Regions from separate parts of the Hahella sp. CR1 genome, predicted to be linked through region 1. Evidence: predicted binding sites of a transcription regulator. Region 1 holds the regulator's gene; the other holds the start of a gene.
What was found. Region 1 encodes sigma-54, which starts transcription at its own class of promoters, with help from an activator protein. Its sites were predicted from a motif close to TGGCACNNNNNTTGCTNT; they were not measured.

Region 2: a site for sigma-54 is predicted at 2,129-2,146, ahead of glnK (P-II family nitrogen regulator). Genes of this name have one in related genera too.

Annotation. Positions count from the first base shown of each region.
Region 1 covers NZ_JAPELK010000004.1:31,967-39,321, reverse strand. The annotation lists gene lptA (lipopolysaccharide transport periplasmic protein LptA) at 1-26, shown strand, start outside; gene lptB (LPS export ABC transporter ATP-binding protein) at 23-748, shown strand; gene ONV78_RS10745 (RNA polymerase factor sigma-54) at 871-2,367, shown strand; gene raiA (ribosome-associated translation inhibitor RaiA) at 2,483-2,791, shown strand; gene ptsN (PTS IIA-like nitrogen regulatory protein PtsN) at 2,798-3,262, shown strand; gene rapZ (RNase adapter RapZ) at 3,289-4,149, shown strand; gene ONV78_RS10725 (HPr family phosphocarrier protein) at 4,244-4,513, shown strand; gene mgtE (magnesium transporter) at 4,751-6,112, shown strand; gene yjgA (ribosome biogenesis factor YjgA) at 6,202-6,738, shown strand; gene ONV78_RS10710 (carbon-nitrogen hydrolase family protein) at 6,749-7,355, opposite strand, start outside.
Region 2 covers NZ_JAPELK010000001.1:1,067,188-1,074,542, reverse strand. The annotation lists gene ONV78_RS04865 (recombinase family protein) at 1-427, shown strand, start outside; gene ONV78_RS04860 (YifB family Mg chelatase-like AAA ATPase) at 397-1,443, opposite strand; gene ONV78_RS04855 (accessory factor UbiK family protein) at 1,551-1,829, opposite strand; gene glnK (P-II family nitrogen regulator) at 2,241-2,579, shown strand; gene ONV78_RS04845 (ammonium transporter) at 2,631-3,902, shown strand; gene ONV78_RS04840 (SemiSWEET transporter) at 4,080-4,331, shown strand; gene ONV78_RS04835 (L,D-transpeptidase family protein) at 4,345-4,881, opposite strand; gene fabB (beta-ketoacyl-ACP synthase I) at 5,147-6,361, opposite strand; gene fabA (bifunctional 3-hydroxydecanoyl-ACP dehydratase/trans-2-decenoyl-ACP isomerase) at 6,393-6,944, opposite strand; gene speE (polyamine aminopropyltransferase) at 7,166-7,355, opposite strand, start outside.

The DNA.
Region 1 (7,355 bases):
ATCCGCCCAAATCTAATAAACAATGAGCACTCTCACCGCCAGAAATCTGGCCAAGGCCTACAAGAAACGGCCCGTAGTAAAAGATGTGTCCGTTGAAATTCGCAGCGGCGAAATCGTGGGCCTCCTCGGCCCTAACGGCGCTGGGAAGACTACCTGCTTCTACATGGTGGTAGGACTCATCCCCAGCGACAAAGGCAGCGTATTTATTGACGAAACGGAAATCACCGGCCTGCCTATGCACGGGAGAGCGCGCAAGGGCATTGGCTATCTGCCGCAGGAAGCTTCGGTCTTCAGAAAGCTGTCCGTAGAGGACAACATCTACGCCATCCTTGAGACCAGAGCGGATCTGAGCCGCAAGGAGCGTAAGCTTAAGATGGAAGAGCTGCTGCAGGAATTTCACATCACCCATATTCGTAAAAGCCTTGGCATGAGTCTCTCGGGGGGCGAGCGTCGACGCGTGGAAATCGCTCGCGCGCTGGCTACGGAGCCAAAGTTTGTCTTATTGGATGAGCCTTTCGCCGGGGTGGATCCTATTTCCGTCAATGATATCAAGCAGATTATCGAGCATCTCAAAAAGCGCGGCATCGGCGTTTTAATTACAGACCATAATGTGCGCGAGACCTTGGATATTTGTGAACGCGCCTATATTGTCAGTGAAGGATTTATTATCGCAAGCGGCGCCCCAAGTGATATCCTTGCCAACCCAAAGGTTAGAGAGGTCTATCTGGGTGACCAGTTCAAACTTTAGTTTAACCGGCGGCTTCCATCTCAGATGGACCTCAAGGCTCAAGAGCTTAGGATTAAAGCACCTAATAACTATGAAAAACTCACAAGATCTGTGCCTGAATCGGTGGTAAGCATCAGATGGTTATGAAAACTTCATTGCAGTTAAAGCTGGGTCAACAGCTGACCATGACCCCGCAACTGCAACAAGCAATAAAACTTTTGCAGCTTTCAACACTGGATTTACAGCAGGAGATTCAACAAGCGCTTGAGTCCAACCCCATGCTGGAAGTGTCTGAAGAAGACGAATCTCCCAACCACGTTCAGAACGATACGATCAGCGACATGCTCGCCAATAACTCCAGCAAGGAGCGAACGCAAGAGTCGGGCATGGATGAAGGAGGATTCGCCGAAGAGGACAACTGGTCCGATTCCATTCCGAACGACCTCCCCGTCGATACCGCCTGGGATGATGTCTTCCAGAGCGGATCAAGCAGCTACAGCGGCGGCGAAGATGACGAATACGACTTCGAATCCCGCAATAGCAAAGGCGAAACCCTGCAAGACCACCTTCTCTGGCAACTGAACCTTACCCCCATGTCCGACATTGACCGCATGATCGCTGTTGCGATAATTGATGCAGTCAATACTGATGGCTATCTCTCCCTCACTCCAGACGAAATTCATGGCGGACTGCAAACTGAGGGGGAAGAAGAAATTGAGCTGGACGAAGTACGCGCCGTCTTAAAGCGAGTGCAGCAATTCGATCCTCCTGGAGTCGCCACTTGCAACTTGCAGGACTGCCTGCTGAGTCAGTTGAATCAACTGCCTAAAGACACCCCCTGGTTGGGTCAGGCCAAGCTGGTGGTCAGCCACTATATCAATCTGCTTGGCAACCGCGACTACGCCCAGTTGATGCGCCGCAGCCGCCTGAAAGAAGACGATCTGCGGGAAGTTCTCAAACTGATTCAAAGCCTGAACCCAAGACCGGGCGAAGGCATTCAGGAAAGCAATACCGAATACGTGGTTCCTGACGTTATCGTCAAAAAAGCCAACGGCCGCTGGCTGGTTGAGCTGAACCCTGAAATCGCTCCCAAGATTCGTATCAACCCTGGCTATGCAGGTTTGGTGAGACGCGCGGACAACAGCTCAGACAACACTTATTTACGCGACCAGTTACAGGAAGCGCGCTGGTTTATCAAAAGCTTGCAAAGCCGTAATGAAACTCTGTTGAAAGTCGCTTCACAAATCGTCGAACATCAGCAAGGATTCCTTGAGTACGGCGAAGAGGCGATGAAGCCACTGGTGCTGCACGATATTGCGGAGGCGGTGGAGATGCATGAGTCGACGATTTCCCGGGTGACCACCCAGAAATACATGCACACTCCTCGCGGCGTATTTGAGCTGAAGTACTTTTTCTCCAGCCATGTCAGCACAGACACGGGTGGCGAGTGTTCTTCGACCGCTATTAGAGCTATTATCAAGAAGTTAGTCGCGGCGGAATCACCGAAGAAACCATTGAGCGACAGCAAAATTGCTGCGCTGCTTGGCGACCAGGGCATCAACGTCGCCCGTCGCACGATCGCAAAGTACCGGGAGGCGCTTTCCATTCCGCCTTCCAATGAACGTAAGCGATTAATTTAAAAGGAGGAATACAGGCATAAGACTTAAATCAAATAGTCACAAATTGGATGTGCTAGTATTTTTCATGGAAGTGCAAAATTCATAATGCACCGTATATTGGCATTAGGAGCAAAGTATGCAAATGAACATCACCGGACATCAAGTCGAGTTAACTGAAGCACTAAAAGACTACGTTAACAACAAGTTCGACAAGCTCGAACGACACTTCGACAGTATCAGTAATGTCCAAGTTACGCTCTCCATTCAAAAACAGCGTCAGATTGCGGAAGCAACCATGCACATAAGCGGCGCTGACCTGCATGCCAATGCTGAACACGAAGATATGTACGCGTCAATTGACGCACTGGTGGACAAATTAGACCGCCAGATCCTCAAACACAAAGAGAAGCACGTTGATCGGATGCACGGCGCATCCGCCAGATAACAGAACATGGCCCAAACCACACTAACTATTGAGTCAATTATCTCGCCCGCCCTCACACGCTGTGGGGTGTCGGGCTCGAGTAAGAAGCGCGTTCTCGAATATATCGCCAATCTGATTGCGCAACATTTTCCGTTTTTGGACGAGAACGCCATTTTTACCAACCTGATATGCCGTGAAAGACTCGGCAGCACTGGTATCGGCCAGGGTATCGCAATACCTCATTGCCGCCTGGAAAACTGCGACCGCATCATAGGGGCCTTGCTTACACTCAAGGACAAAATCCCTTTTGACGCCATAGACAACGAACCTGTGGACCTGCTGTTCGTTCTGATCGTGCCTCAAGAGGCCACCAGCGAACACTTGGACCTTCTGAGCCAGCTGGCCCAGAAATTCAATGACCGTCGCTTCTGCGAACACCTACGCGACTGTGACAACGACGAAACCCTGTTCAGGAGGGTGCTGGAGAAATAATCCAGCTTCGATGGAAAGAGGAAGACATGAAGCTGATTATCGTAAGTGGTCGTTCAGGCTCCGGAAAAAGTACGGCGCTCCATGTTCTGGAGGACATGGGCTATTACTGCATCGATAACCTGCCTATCGGTCTCCTCTCGCCTCTCACCCAAGAGGTGCTGGACCAGGGGAAAACCCAGAATCAGCAACTCGCCGTCAGCATAGACGCCCGCAATCTTTATAGAGACCTGTCGGATTTCCCGTCAATTTACGCCACTCTGCAGGCGCATAATATCGATGTGGAAATCATCTATCTTGACGCCAATGACGCCACCTTAATCAAACGTTTTCATGCAACGCGTCGCAAGCACCCGCTCAGCAGTAAAAGCACATCACTGAAAGAAGCCATCGCCAAAGAGAAACAGCTGCTGGAGCCGATCGCCACCCTGGCGAACCTCTATATAGACACCAGCGATCTCTCCATTTACCAGTTACGGGATCAGGTTAAGATCAGGGTTATCGGGCATAAAACCCAGGAATTGGCCCTACTCTTCCAGTCTTTCGGCTTCAAGCATGGCGTACCATCGGATTCCGACATGGTATTTGACGTGCGCTGTCTTCCCAATCCTTACTGGGACACCGCGCTGCGCGGCTACAAAGGCACTGATCAGGAAATCATCGAATTCCTAAAGCAGCATCCGGAACCGGAACAGATGCTGCAGCACATTATCAGTTTTCTTGAGACCTGGATTCCGCACTTCCAGAACAGCAACCGCACCTATATGACGATCAGCATCGGCTGCACTGGCGGGCAACACCGCTCCGTCTATATCTGCGAGTGCCTGGGAGAGCATTTCAAGAAAAAATATGATAATGTCCAAGTGCGCCACAAAGAGCTGGCGCAATAAGGTTTTAACAATAAGAAGCCACTGTCGCTTAACAATTAAACCGGCCTGAATCCAACATTCAGGAAACTTCAATCTTTTATACTCATCGCGCCCCATGATCCAGGAACAAGTCACTATTATTAATAAGCTTGGCCTGCACGCCCGAGCGGCGGCCAAATTCGTGTCCACCAGCGGCCGATTCGCCAGTAAGATCAGAGTAGCCAAAGAAGGCCAGGAAGTTGACGGAAAAAGTATAATGGCGGTCATGATGCTCGCCGCCAGCAAAGGAACGCTTCTTACACTGAAAATAGAAGGTCCGGATGAAGAGGAAGCTTTTCACGCCATCAAAGCTCTGATCGAGGACTATTTCGGAGAGGGTGAGTAGCCCTACCGCTTTCGGGGCGCTTCGCCCCATCCCTTCCAGGCATGCCAAACAATACAAACCGCTTGAATAAAGTAAGACAATTCCCTGATTTTCCTTAGACTAATTTTCGTCTTAACTTACACTTTATAGTGGGCTCGCTTATACTGGCGCCACAACGGCGCAGAGCCCGTCTCTGTATTTAATCCGGCAAATTCCTCGCTGCCCGTTGCGGGCCGCCCTAAACGCGGATGTATGTCTATGCCTCAAGCGACCGAAAAAAGCACTGCCAAGGTCCGTATGCGCTCCATTGCGGAAGCGCTGGAAAGCGGTTCTTTGCAGCAGGTCGCGCGCATTCTGAACGGCGGCCTCTCTCCCAGTGACATCGCTCACTTGCTGGAGTCGTCTCCGCCCAATGAGCGGAAGTTACTCTGGCAGTTAGTCGATGACGAACTGGATGGCGAAGTCCTTCAGTACCTGAGCGATGAAATCCGTTCCGACTTCCTGAGTGAGATGAATGCTCAGGATGTTATCGAGATCGCCGAAGACTTCGAAGTCGACGACCTCGCCGACTTGTTACAGCAGTTGCCGGAAGCCGTCATCCAGGAAGTCCTGGAGACCATGGACGCTCAGGATCGCCAACGCCTGGAAGAAGTCCTGGCCTACCCAGAGGACTCCGCCGGCGGCCTGATGAACACGGACATGATCACCGTGCGTCCGGACATTACTGTTGATGTTGTGCTTCGCTATCTGCGCAGCCACAAAAGCCTGCCTAACATGACCGACAGCTTGCTGGTTGTGAACCGAAAAGATGATTTTATCGGCGTACTCCCCGTCACCACTCTGCTGGTGTCCAGCCTCAGTTCCACCGTACGCGAAATCATGCGCACGGACGTAGAGCCAATTCCTGCGACAGTTCCCGATAAAGAAGTCGCCACGCTGTTCGAACGCCACGACTTGGTGTCAGCCCCTGTCGTCAATGACAAAGGCAAACTCGTAGGCCGTATCACTATCGATGACGTGGTTGACGTTATCCGCGAAAACGCCGACCACGAAATCTTGAGCATGGCGGGTCTGGACGAAGAAGAAGATATGTTCGCCCCCATCATGAAGACGGCTAAAAGTCGCGCTGTCTGGCTGGGGATAAACCTGATCACCGCGTTTCTCGCTTCTGCGGTCATTGGTATTTTTGAAGCAACCATTGCAAAAGTAGTCGCCCTGGCCGTGTTGATGCCCATTGTCGCAAGCATGGGCGGCATTGCAGGCAGTCAGGCGCTCACACTGGTAATTAGAGGGATGGCTACGGGCAAGGTCAGCTCAAGCAACATTCGCTGGCTGATGAACCGTGAGTTTCTGGTGGGAGCCTTCAACGGCTTACTCTGGGCTTTCGTGGTGGCGACCGCCGCTATGGTCTGGTTCAACGACGTCACCATTGGCGTTCTGATCGCCTCAGCGATGCTAATCAATCTGACCGTAGCAGCCATCGCCGGCACCGCTTTACCTCTGATACTAAAAACCCTGAAAATAGACCCCGCTCTGGCCGGAGGCGTTATCCTGACAACTGTTACGGATGTGGTGGGGTTCATGTCATTTCTGGGACTCGCCACAATCGCCTACGCCTGACTAGGCGCAAGGCGAATGCCTGTCTATTCTTATCTTACTTGAGCGCTGTGTTACCATTTTAGTTTCCGAGAGTTGATTCGAGCATTTCAATGAACCATTCACATCACGACGACGATTTCGAAGACGATTATTACGACGAAGAGGATCTGCCTCCCAGTAAATCCAGCCGCAAACGGGCGATGGAAGCGCTGCAGCAACTAGGGAAGAGATTGACGGAACTTAAAGCAGACCAACTCAGCCAGCTTTCACTGACTGACCGCCTGCTGGATGCGATCCACACCTATAACAAAATCGGCAGCCATGAAGCCAAACGCCGCCAGCTGCAATTTATCGGCAAGTTGATGCGGGATGTGGACGAGGAGGAGCTTCGCTCATTTCTCGACAAGTTCGACCAGGGCTCCGTACAACAGGCTGCAGAGCATCATCGCCTGGAGCGCTGGCGGGAGTCCCTGATTTCAGAAGGGGATCAAGCGGTGACTGAATTTATGAATCAGTATCCGAACACCGAGGCGCAACACCTGCGTCAGCTGATCCGCGCAGCGCAAAAAGACATTACGGAAAACAAGAATCGCGGCGCCGCCAAAAAGCTGTATCGCTACTTGAAAGAAGTGGTCGACGACGCCTGATTGCAGAGCGCTACTTGAGTCTGCGATGTGCGAGTACGGGCATTCTGGCCCGTACCTCCTGCAGCTCGGCCTTATTCAGTGTGGAGAGAATAACTCCCTCTCCTTCTTCCAGCCCCGCCATAACTTTGCCCCAGGGATCGATAACCATGGAATGCCCGTAGGTGCGTCGGGACTCCGAATGAATTCCCCCCTGATTCGCGGCGGCTATAAACACCTGATTTTCTATCGCCCGGGCCCTCAATAGGGTTTCCCAATGCGCCTCGCCCGTCACATAGGTAAATGCGGAAGGAACCGTCACTAACTCCGCCCCCTGTTCCGCCATCGCCCGGTATAGTTCGGGAAAGCGCAAATCATAGCAAATCGACAGGCCAACCCTGATCCACGGCGTATCAATCACCACCACCTTTTCGCCCGGCTCAAATATGGCGGACTCACGATACGCGCCATAAGCGTCTTTCACATCCACATCAAACAGGTGGATCTTATCGTAACGGGCTACCGTGGCCCCGCTATCGTCGAACACCCAGCAGGCGGAGCGCACGCGCCCATCAATGGGAGCGCCGTCAGGGCGTTGCGCGCAAGGCAATGAGCCGGCAATAATCCAAACCCCGAAACGC
Region 2 (7,355 bases), on a different contig from region 1:
AATCCTCCAGAAAGAGCGTGAGAAAGTAGTATCTCGAACAGACAAGCTATACGAACTGTATCAAGAAGGAGGAATTGATAAGCGAGGGTTTGGAGAACGCTATAAGCCACTTCAAGAACGCCTGGAACAAATTGATGCAGAGCTGCCGCAACTCCAAGCAGAAGTCGATTTTCTGAAGATCACCCAAATCTCACAAAACGAGATTGTTGATCACGCGCAAGACTTATACGCCCACTGGGACAATCTCACCAGCGACGACAAACGACAGATTGTCGAAGCAATTACCGACCGCCTGATCATCGGCAAGGAGGAAGTTGAGATCGAGCTCTACTACGCCCCAACCCCCACCCCAAAGTGCAATAGCACTTCCCAAAACGCTGGCACTTTGGCAACGCATCAACAAGGATTCATCGCCGCAATGAGCTGAAAGCGGGCTGGAAAGGTGGTTTGCTGTGCAGCTCTGGAAATCACGATCTCTCCAGATTCCATGGGTTCTCGCAACACTTCCAGCACTTTTCGGTCAAATTCCGGCAATTCGTCGAGAAACAGCACACTATTGTGCGCCAATGAGATCTCTCCAGGTTTGGGATTAGAACCGCCTCCGACCAGCGCAACCGCAGATGCCGTATGATGAGGCGCGCGGAAACGCCGCTGTCGCCACTGCGTCATATCCAGACTAACGCCCGCCACGGAGTTGACCGCCGCTGTTTCCAGCGCTTCCATTTCCGTCAGCTCAGGCAAGATACCCACCAGACGCGACGCCAGCATGGTTTTCCCCGTTCCCGGTGGGCCGAACATCAACATATTGTGATTGCCCGCTGCGGCGATCTCCAACGCCCGCTTGGCTTGAAACTGGCCCTTGATATCCGCCATGTCCGGAGCTTTGCGCCCTGACGCTGGGCGCTCCTGCTGGCGTATCGGCGTCATGCGCTCATGTCCCAGCAGAAAGGCGGCCAGCTGTCCCAAAGTAGCGGGCGCATAAACTTCCAGCGCAGACACCAGACTGGCCTCTTGAGCGTTTTGTGGCGGCAGCATAATTTTAGCGCCAGCCTGGGCGCAGCGAAGCGCGGCGGGCAGCATACCAGCCACTGGCCGTAGCTCTCCAGAAAGCGCCAGTTCGCCATAAAATTCATATCCGGCAATCGCTTCATCCGGCAGCTGCCCTGACGCCGCCAGGACGCCAACGGCGATAGCAAGATCATAACGACCTCCCTCTTTAGGAAGATCTGCGGGGGCGAGATTAATGGTGATGCGGCGGGCGGGAAATTCAAATCCGCTGTTAAGTAAAGCGCTCCTGACCCGGTCTTTGCTTTCTTTGACTGCGGCTTCAGGAAGTCCAACGATAGAAAGGGCCGGCAAGCCGTTCGACAGATGGGCTTCGACTTTTACCAGCGGGGCTTCCACGCCAAGTTTGGCGCGCGTGTTGACGATTGCGAGTGACATACTCCCTCCTTGGATAAATTCAGCCTCGTTCCTGAGGCGCTAATGTGTGTAGGTATTAAAGCGAGACCGGCGATGTGGTTCTCATCGCCGGTTAATAAAAAAGTTCGTTAGGCTTGTTCGCCTTGCTCACTCTTGGTTTGCAAAGCCGCCTCCAGTTCAACCACGCGTTTTTCCAGACTATCCAGTTTCTCGCGGGTGCGGCGCAATACTTCCAATTGCACATCGAACTCTTCCCGGGTCACCAAGTCCAGCTTGGAGATAATGCTGGAGAAAGCCGCCTTGGCTTGTTGCTGCACATCTTCATGCGCGGATTTAGCGACATCCGGCACAAACTGACCAAAATGCTGGTTGAACGCGTTAAGCAAATCTACTGGTGATACCGACATGGAAAGTCCTCCGTTTTTCGGAGCGGCGATTGTACCACGGCGTTCCTGGTTTGTTTATGGAATCCTCCCCGTTTCCCGCCATTGGCTGTAGAACCGGAGTTAATGTGACAACAAATCCTGTTTATAACGTTATCATTCCGCTTTTTTGCACAAATTCTGTGCATTTTTATAAATGCGCACCAGCCACGGGCGCCAATTAACCTCAAACAGGGGCGTGCTGCGCTATAATTGTGCCCTGGTTTTTCCACAAGGTAAGAATTATTCATCTAGTTAACTGTTTTAAATAAATTTTTTATCATTGGCACAGCAGATGCTACATCACGCACAAATTCCGCACATATTTTTGTGCGTGGTTGAGCTTGCTGATTGTGCGATTTCTATAACAGGCGGGTAGATACAAAGGAGAAAAAAATGAAACTGGTAACTGCCATTATCAAGCCATTCAAGCTGGATGATGTGCGTGAAGCACTCTCCGAGATTGGCGTTCAGGGCGTGACCGTGACCGAAGTAAAAGGGTTCGGTCGTCAGAAGGGCCACACCGAGCTGTATCGTGGCGCAGAGTATGTCGTCGACTTTCTCCCCAAGGTGAAAATCGAAGTCGCTATCGGCGATGACTTGCTCGACCAAGTCGTAGAAGCCATCACTAAAGCCGCAAACACCGGCAAGATCGGTGACGGCAAAATTTTTGTGGTGGATCTGCAACAAGCCATCCGCATAAGGACCGGCGAGACTGGTACAGACGCGATTTAACCAAAACTAACAACAACTGGTAACTGACAAGCCTAGTGCGGAGGGCTTTTCATGGAAAACAATGTTTTTCACTTACAATATGCATTAGATACCTTCTATTTTCTTGTGATGGGCGCATTGGTCATGTGGATGGCCGCGGGTTTCGCCATGTTGGAATCCGGCTTAGTGCGCGCCAAGAACACCACTGAAATTCTTACCAAAAACGTCGCTCTCTACGCCATCGCCTGCATCATGTACCTGATCTGCGGCTATGAAATCATGTATGGCAGCGGCGGATATTTCCTAAGCGCCATCATGCCTGGCGAGACCTATGTCGACGACACTTTGAAGTCATTCGCTGAGCGCGATGGCGGCTTCACTGGAGGCGCTATCTATTCCGGCGCATCTGACTTCTTCTTCCAGGTCGTATTTGTGGCGACCGCCATGTCCATCGTATCCGGCGCCGTCGCCGAACGTATGAAGCTGTGGGCGTTCCTGGCCTTCGCTGTGGTGATGACTGCATTTATCTATCCGATGGAAGGCTCTTGGACCTGGGGCGGTAATGCTGTATTCGGTCTATACAGCCTGGGCGATATGGGCTTCAAAGACTTCGCGGGTTCCGGCATTGTTCACTTGGCCGGCGCAGCGGCGGCTCTGGCAGGCGTATTGCTGCTTGGCCCACGTAAAGGCAAATACGGCCCTAACGGACAAGTTAACGCTATCCCTGGCGCTAACCTGCCTTTAGCGACACTGGGCACTTTCATTCTGTGGATGGGCTGGTTCGGCTTCAACGGCGGCTCAGTATTGAAACTGGGTGATATCGGCAACGCCAACTCCGTGGCGATTGTTTTCCTGAACACGAACGCAGCAGCGGCCACTGGCGCGATCGCAGCGCTGATCACCGCTCGCCTGCTGTTCGGCAAAGCTGACCTGACCATGCTTCTTAACGGCGCCCTGGCAGGCCTGGTGGCGATCACTGCTAACCCTGACGCTCCCTCCCCCGTGGCCTCCTCTCTGATTGGCGTAGTGGCTGGCGTGCTAGTCGTATTCTCCATCGTGACCCTGGACAAACTGAAAATCGACGATCCTGTTGGCGCGATCTCTGTACACGGCGCTTGCGGTCTGCTGGGTCTTCTGGTGGTTCCCTTCACAACTGACGTTAGCTTCATGGCTCAGCTGGCTGGCGCGCTCACCATCTTCGTATGGGTATTCGCAACCAGCTTGGTGGTATGGGGCCTGATTAAAGTGATCATGGGCATCCGCGTCAGCGAAGAAGAAGAGTACGAAGGCGTGGATCTGGCGGAATGCGGGATGGAAGCCTATCCTGAATTCACCCGCGACTGATCTCTCAAATCGACTTCAAAGAGGGCTGCCATTTGGCGGCCCTTTTTCGTGTGAGCAGGATACGGTGTTATTAGAAGTCTGCGCCCCCAGCCATAACGACGGGGCGTACATATTTTCCCCTAGTTACGCTGCCGGACAGCGTGATTAAAATGCGCGCAATTCTATAGGGTTAATAAGATGTTAGCATCCATCATCGGCACACTGGCGGCGCTGCTCACCACACTGGCGTTCCTGCCCCAGGTCAGACAAACGTTGAAAACGAAAAACACATCCGGCATCTCGCTCGGCATGTATAGCATTTTCACGTTGGGCGTCTTTCTGTGGCTGCTTTATGGGATCATGATGGTCGCGTGGCCAATTATTATCGCTAATACTCTGACATTAGCGCTGGCGTCCACTGTGTTAGCGTTGAAGCTGAAGCACGGTTAGGCCGTGCGCTGACCTACGGCAGAATTTCAATAGGCGTGCCGTCCGGCACCAAAGACCAGATCTCATCCATCGCCTGATTGTTGACGGCGATACATCCATCCGTCCAATCAAACTCGTAAAGCCAGATACTGTCACGGTCATGATTAAAACCATTGGGCCAGCCATGGATCATAATCATCCCGCCCGGCTCGCGTCCCTGGCTCTTCGCGAATTCAACGTCCTGATCATTAGGGTAAGAGACGTGAATGGACTTGTGAAAAGCGCTGTTAGGGTTACGCCAATCAAGTGAGTAAGTGCCTTCAGGCGTTCGCTCATCCCCTTCGAACTGTTTATGTCCCAGCGGCTTATCGCCCAAAGCGATCGGATACACCCGCAAAGGCTTCCCTTCTTTCAATAGAATCAAAAGTCTGGACGCTTTCTTTACCTGAACTTTATCCACCAGGGGAGCCATATATGCGGATTCAGACAACGCCAGCGAAGTTTGCGCCTGTTCCGCGCCGACACCGCAAGCAAAAAGAACACCCGCCAGAAATAGAAAACCTTTCCGCATGAGACCCTTTAGAAATTGAATGGATGACGCTTAACTATCAGCATAGCAAACATAAGAATCCTGCACAGATTCGAACTGTGACCAACATCTTCTATTTGTATCTCAGCTATGCGCGTGATGTTTTTTACATCACAATCAAGGAGATGCCAACCGGGTTAGATGAAAATACCAGAAAACAGGCATAAAAAAGCCCGCGCTAGGCGCAGGCTTTTTATTCTTTCGCTGTCCCGTCCTGAATATAGTTGAAACCTATTTCAGGACTAGATCAGCCTTTGTATTTGCTGAAAGCCAGACAGGCGTTGGTGCCACCGAAACCAAAGCTGTTGCTCAGAACGGTATTCAGTTCCGCATCGGTAGGCTCGGTCACGATCGGGAAGCCAGCGGCTCTCTCGTCCAGCGCCTCGATGTGACGAGATGGCGCGATGAAACCGCCTTCCATCATCAACAAGCAGTAGATTGCTTCGTGTACGCCAGCAACGCCCAAAGAGTGGCCGGACAGTGATTTAGTAGAACTGATGCGCGGCAGATTGTCGCCAAAGGCTTCTTTTACTGCTTTCAGCTCAATAATATCGCCGACAGGCGTACTGGTGCCGTGAGTATTGACGTAATCTACTGGCGTGTTTACGGTAGACAGCGCCTGATGGATACAGCGTACAGCGCCTTCTCCAGATGGAGCCACCATGTCTTCGCCATCGGAAGTGGCGCCGTAGCCCACCAACTCAGCGTAGATCGGCGCGCCGCGACGCAGCGCATGCTCCAGCTCTTCTACGACGACAACCGCGCCGCCGCCAGCGATGACAAAGCCATCACGGGTGGAGCAGTATGGACGTGAAGCACGGGAAGGATCGTCGTTGTACTTGCTGGACAACGCGCCCATAGCGTCGAATAGAACCGCCAGGCTCCAATGCTCTTCTTCACCGCCGCCAGCGAATACGACGTCTTGCTTGCCCAACTGAATTTGTTCCCAGGCGTGACCGATACAGTGAGCGGCGGTCGCGCAAGCGGAAGTTATGGAGTAGTTAACGCCGCGAATTTTGAACGCGGTGGACAAACAGGCGTTTACAGAACTGTTCATGGTGCGGGGTACGCGATAAGGTCCCACACGTTTGACGCCTTTCTCACGCAGGATATCGACGGATTCGACGACGTTACTGGTGGAGGCTCCGCCAGAGCCCATCACGATGCCGGTGCGAGTGCTGCTCAACAGCTCTTCGTCTATCTTGGCGTCTGTGATGGCCTGATTCATAGCGATATAGGCGTACGCTGCCGCGTCGCCCATGAAGCGCAGATGCTTGCGGTCGATGTGTTCAGCGAAATCGATCTGGACGCTGCCACTGACCTGACTTCTCAAGCCCGCTTCTTTGTAGCTTTCGTTAAACCGAATGCCTGAGCGGCCAGCTTTCAGTGACTCAGCCACCTCCTCTTTGGAGTTGCCCAAGCAGGATACGATTCCCATTCCGGTTATGACGGCGCGTTTCATTCAGAAACCTCTTACATTTGCAAAGGATAACTTATTTGATTTCCGCACCGCTCATAGCGGCGGGGTCAAACAAGCCCACTCGTAAATCCTTGGCAGTATAAATGGCTTTACCGTCGACATACACGGTTCCATCAGCCAAGGCCATAATTAACTTACGAGCGATTACTCTTTTGATATCGAGAACATACTCGACGGATTTTGCGGACGGCAACACCTGACCGGTGAACTTAACTTCGCCGACCCCCAGCGCCCGGCCCAATCCCTTGTGACCTTTCCACGCCAGGAAAAAGCCTACCAGCTGCCACATGGCGTCCAGTCCGAGGCAACCCGGCATGACCGGATCGCCAACGAAATGACACTTAAAAAACCACAGATCCGGATTGATATCCAACTGCGCACGCACGATCCCGTGACCGTATGCTCCGCCTTCTGCGGAGATTTGAGACACCCGGTCGACCATCAACATCTGGTCTACAGGAAGTTTCGCAGCGCCTTCGCCAAATAACCGTCCCTGTCCGCAGGCTTGAAGTTCTTCTTTCGTATATGAAGCTTTCACTCCATGGTTTTCTGCTATTGCGTGCACGCAGTTAACTCCGATTTCTATATCACGTCCAATAGCCTGCCAACCATATACCGGCTGTATTGCCGTTTCTTGACAGGAGTTATGGTTTGCATGTTAGTGCGCCCGAAAAAAGAACGTCTATTGGACAAAGGTAGGTTCGCACCCTTTTCGGAAGGCCGGATTCCCTTATGGTACCTGGCCTTAAGCATTAAAATACAGATGTATAGAAATAAACGTTCAGACTAATCTAAGTCAAGTTCATTCTTCATGAATTCAGGCAGAGCCAAGGCTGCTTTATGCACTTCCGCATTGTAATAGCGAGTGACGAAAGGACGCTCAGCCGCATCTTCTTCACGGAAGAATTCCAGCTTCTTACCTTTACCCGCCATGGTGCAGCTCCACCAGCCGGTAGGATACACAGGCTGCGGGAAC